2 regions of the Cryobacterium sp. MDB2-A-1 genome follow, and region 1 is predicted to be linked to the other one. Evidence: riboswitches for the same ligand, from Rfam matches in the RefSeq annotation. Region 1 holds a riboswitch; the other holds the start of a gene.
The links. Region 1 has a riboswitch for cyclic di-GMP ahead of E3O39_RS05510 (bifunctional diguanylate cyclase/phosphodiesterase). Riboswitches for the same ligand answer to the same signal wherever they lie in the genome.

Region 1 (2,198 bases):
CGCGCGCCTTGGCGATCGCGTTCGCCACGAGCTGCGGGGCCAGGGTGATCTTGTCGCCGTTGACCTCGAGCTGACGGGTCCCCACCGGGATCCGCTGCCGGGAGCGCACCGCATGGGCGATGAGCGCGGCCATGAAAGCCTGGCCCTTGAGCGCCGCGACGGCGGGGACGTCCTCGCGGGTCGCCTCGACGCCCGGGTACAGCTGTCCAACGCTTGAGAGAACCACCCCGGTCTCGCCGAGCGACGGCAGCACCGCCTCGATGTACTGCAGGAACGAGCGGGACGGCCCCACGATGAGCACCCCGTTGTGCTTCAGGCGATCGCGATGCGTGTAGAGCAGGTACGCCGCACGGTGCAGCGCGACGGCGGTCTTCCCCGTGCCCGGCCCGCCCTGGACGACGAGCACTCCGGCGAGGTCAGAGCGGATGATCCGGTCCTGTTCCGCCTGGATGGTCGCGACGATGTCGGGCATGTGCCCGGTGCGCTGGGCGGTCAGCGCGGAGAGCAACGCTCCCTCCCCCTGATGTTCTGAGGGTTCTCCGCCGAGGCGTTCGGCGTCGAGGATCTCGTCCTCGATCCGGATGATGGTCCGCCCCCTGGACTGCAGGTGGCGCCTGGCCCTGGCTCCCAGCGGGGTCGCGGCCGTCGCCTGGTAGAACGCGCTCGCCTGCGGCACCCGCCAGTCGAGCAGCATCGGCTGCAAGTCTTCGTCGCGCAGCCCGACCCTGCCGATGTAGCGGAACACGGAGTCGCCGCTCGCGTCGTCCGCGGCCAGTTCGAGCCGGCCGAACGCCAGCCGGTCGTCGATCTCCCGCAACTGCACGATCCGGTCCTCGTAGAGGCGCGCAAAGGTGTCCCGCTCGGAGCGGGTCTGATGATTTCCGCCGACGTCGAGCAACCGCACCGCCGTCAGCTGGTCCTCGGCCTCCCGTTGCAGCGCGTCCAGACGCGCGTACAGCGTTGCCACGTAGTTCTGTTCCCGTTCAAGCTCCAGGTCGACCACCGAAACACCCCTCAAATCCGACATTCGAGTTTACCCGACACGGATGGGTGCTCCTTCCGGCCAGGCCCCCCGAACGCGGAGGCTAGGCTGGCCCTGTGTGAAAACGCTTCAAATATTGCGGTCTCATACAGGCACACCCGTCGAAAGGCGGGGTCGCAAAGGCACGGGACCTTCGGGTTCGCCGGCCTACACACTGACAGGACCCGGCCTCGCATGACCGCGATACAACAACATCACTTCTTCACCGCGCTGTGGAATCCGTTCCGCCGCCCGGATTGCATGACGGAGGGCACCCGGTGGCTCTTCACGTGGTTCGCGGTGGCCTCAGTTCTGCTCACCGTTCCGATCATCGTCGCCTCGGACACCAACGGAGTTCTCCTGGTCGCGCTCACGGCCGCGGTCGCCCTGATCGCCTCGTGGTGTTCCGCGTTCATCCTCAGAAGGATTCCGCTCGCACTCGACCTGATCGACTTCGTCGCGTTCGTGGCGCTCGCACTGACACTGCCCGACCCGATGATCGTCCTCGGGGTCATGTTCGGGGCCATCTGGTTGCGCGGACTCTACGGTTCCACGGCGAGGTCATTCATCCGCTGCTCGCTGTATTCGCTTGCACTCGTCATCACGGTCGTGCTGTGGGTTCCGGTCAACGGGTCCGCAGCGATGACGCCACCGGTGGTGGTGCTCGGCACTATTCCGACCCTGTTCCTCACCGTCGTGATCGTGCGGCAACTGAGCATGGTGCTGGTCTCCCGCGAACAGTCGATGCGACGCGACCGTGAGCTTTCGGCGACTGGAACCCTGCTCCTCGGAGTCATCGACGAGGCGGATATCTTGGTCATCGGCTGGGCTGCGACGCAGGAACTCTGCCTCGCCACCCCCGGACTGCGCGTCCTGCGGGTCATGCGCGACGGCCCTGTCCTGCGCGTCGACGGCGCGACCGGCCAGTTCGACTCGCTGCCTGCGCAACTGCCCGGCACCGTCATCACGTCTGCCTCCAATGGAAAAGACGCCAGCGCGACCGACGTCGACTCCCTCCCACTCGATGCAGCCGTCGGCACCCCCCTGGCGTGGGCCTGCCTCGCCTCGAATGCCCAGGCGAATACGTGGATTCTTGTGGGAGCCCCCGGCACGATCCCGGCGGAGGCCCTCGTTTCGGTCCGGGCGCTCTCCAACCAGGTCTCGCTCGCCCTCCGCA
Region 2 (2,198 bases), on a different contig from region 1:
GGTTCCCATGAGGGCGTTGGTCGCGGGGATACTCACCGGGGAGGACTCCATGGAGAGCGGTGCTGCGTCAGGGCACGCTGTGGAAACTGTTCACCGGACCGACGTGCCGACGATTCGGTGCATTTCCGCGGGCGCTCTTGTCCAATTGTGTCCGCCAACTCGACGCCGCCGCCTCCGGGCGGCTGGGCAACCACGCCACTGCAACTCCGATCGTGGCCGGTATCGATGGCGTCACCCTGGCACCGCTTCACCGGAAAACGATCGGTGCGCTCCTGGGTCTCGGCATCGTGCACAGCGGATACTCCTCCGGCGGGTCCCGTGCGCTTTCCCACCTCCCGGAGACCGCTATGAAGCGGTTGACCTCGAGAATCCGGACCAAGGGCCCACCCCTTTCGGGGGCCATCCGCGTCGGACCGAGAGTGCTACCTTCAAGTCAGGTGGCTACCGGCCGCCGGCGAGACGGGTGTCAACGTCCATCGCACAAGGCACACCCGCCGTGAGACGGGGTCGCAAAGGCACGGGACCCTCGGGCCAGCCGGCCTACCGAATGGCTAGGACCTACGCGAAATGAGCTTCCCCTTCCTCACATCCGTCAAACCGATCGTGCCCGAGACGCGCCCTGAGCCCACACTGGTCCTTCCGGAAGATTCAGTGGAACCAAGAGCCAAGATTCTCTGGTTTGGTTCCGCCCCGGCAGTCGCCCGGCCGATCAACACAGTCACAGAAGAACCTCAACAGCCTGACCCCAGGCACCGCAAGCCGGTGGACTGATAGGAGTGGCGGCCGTCCTCGTAGTAACTGTGACCTGATGCGAAGAATGACCTCCGCGGCTAGCACCATCGGGCCCTGCCGTGATAGATGGGCACACCATTCAACGGCCCAGAAAACCATCAGGCGGCCGCACGAGCGTCACAGAGAAAATGATGGGAGGAAGCATCATGATCGCAGGCCGATTGCAGGCCCGAACGGCAGACGACATTGAAGTCCGCGCTCTGTCCGGTTGCGAGTGGAGAGTCATTGACCGCCGCATTGCTCCAGACAATGCTCTCTGCTTGATTGGCTTCATTTCGAAGAACCACGGCAGTTTTGAGGTGATGGAATTCCTTAACTCGGTTGAACGCGCCGTCTTTCCCAGTCTGAAGGGGGCAATATCGTATTTCGTGAACTCGCCGTCCAGCATTCCTGGCTGCAGCATTTCAGAGACAACGAACAAGGCATTCAGCTAGCCGGATACTGCCGGCGTCCCGAACTGCCCTCGCCACCGTTCTCTGGTCGAAGTCCTCGGTCCGCCGGGCACGGCCTATCGCGGCACTGACTGCGCGAAACTGGCAGACCTGATGTAGAACTTTCTTGCTGGCGTTAACAGCTATTTAGTCATCCTTGGAGGCCTGGGCTTGATCGGTCGGGGCGGAATCCCGATCAACTTGTCGCGCCAACAAGCATTCGCGCACCTGACACTCACGCGTCTTGTCGTGACTTCATCAGTCGGCACAGCGAAGCGGCCCTCGCAGGCACTGGGTACAGCTGGTGCTACACGCCACGTCGTCCGGAGATGGAGCGCGCGAGAAAAAGGATCACAGCGATGATCGCCAAAACGATGCCCACCCAGAGAAGGAACTGGAGAGACTGGACAAAACCGCCCGTAATCAGCAGGACCACGGCAATAACGGCGATGACAATAAGCAGGAGATTCATGATGACGACCCTTCATCTCACCAATGCTTGATGATGCGCCGAGCATATCACCGCGGTACCGGCCTCGCATTCCCGTCGGGTAAGGAGCGCGATCGATCGTCGCGGGACGACCGGGAGATATACGAAGTGACTTAAAGTCCGAGTCACTCACTCACGGCGTTAAAACCCACCGACACTCACGGGTGGCACAGGCATGGGATGGGTTTCCTATTGCGAACATGTCGGCGGCACCCGTGCTGCACGAACACCCCCGCCCGCACCGCCCTCGGAACATCGAATCGGAAAGAGCCCAAGCCTCCCCGAAGGACCCCAACGCGACTATTGTGTCATCACACCCGCAGTGGCAGATGAGCGACGATACGCGGAATTGGCAGGCGCAAAATGGGCAGGCGCGGAATTGGTCTGGTCGGGATCGTGTATCTGGTCATCGGGGTCGTGGTTGCTGCCACCCACGGTTACCTCGTGGCATGGAATGTTCCCAACAACGTCCTGGAAGGCGTGGC

Region 2: linked by a shared signal. The riboswitch ahead of E3O39_RS01300 (hypothetical protein) and the one ahead of E3O39_RS05510 (bifunctional diguanylate cyclase/phosphodiesterase) in region 1 are both predicted to bind cyclic di-GMP.

Annotation. Positions count from the first base shown of each region.
Region 1 is NZ_SOFK01000022.1:118,725-120,922, reverse strand. It holds gene E3O39_RS05515 (UvrD-helicase domain-containing protein) at 1-1,027, opposite strand, end outside; cyclic di-GMP riboswitch class I at 1,124-1,197, shown strand; gene E3O39_RS05510 (bifunctional diguanylate cyclase/phosphodiesterase) at 1,217-2,198, shown strand, end outside.
Region 2 is NZ_SOFK01000010.1:349-2,546, reverse strand. It holds cyclic di-GMP riboswitch class I at 475-548, shown strand; gene E3O39_RS01300 (hypothetical protein) at 939-1,226, shown strand; gene E3O39_RS18840 (DUF2207 domain-containing protein) at 1,531-1,695, opposite strand; gene E3O39_RS01295 (hypothetical protein) at 2,077-2,198, shown strand, end outside.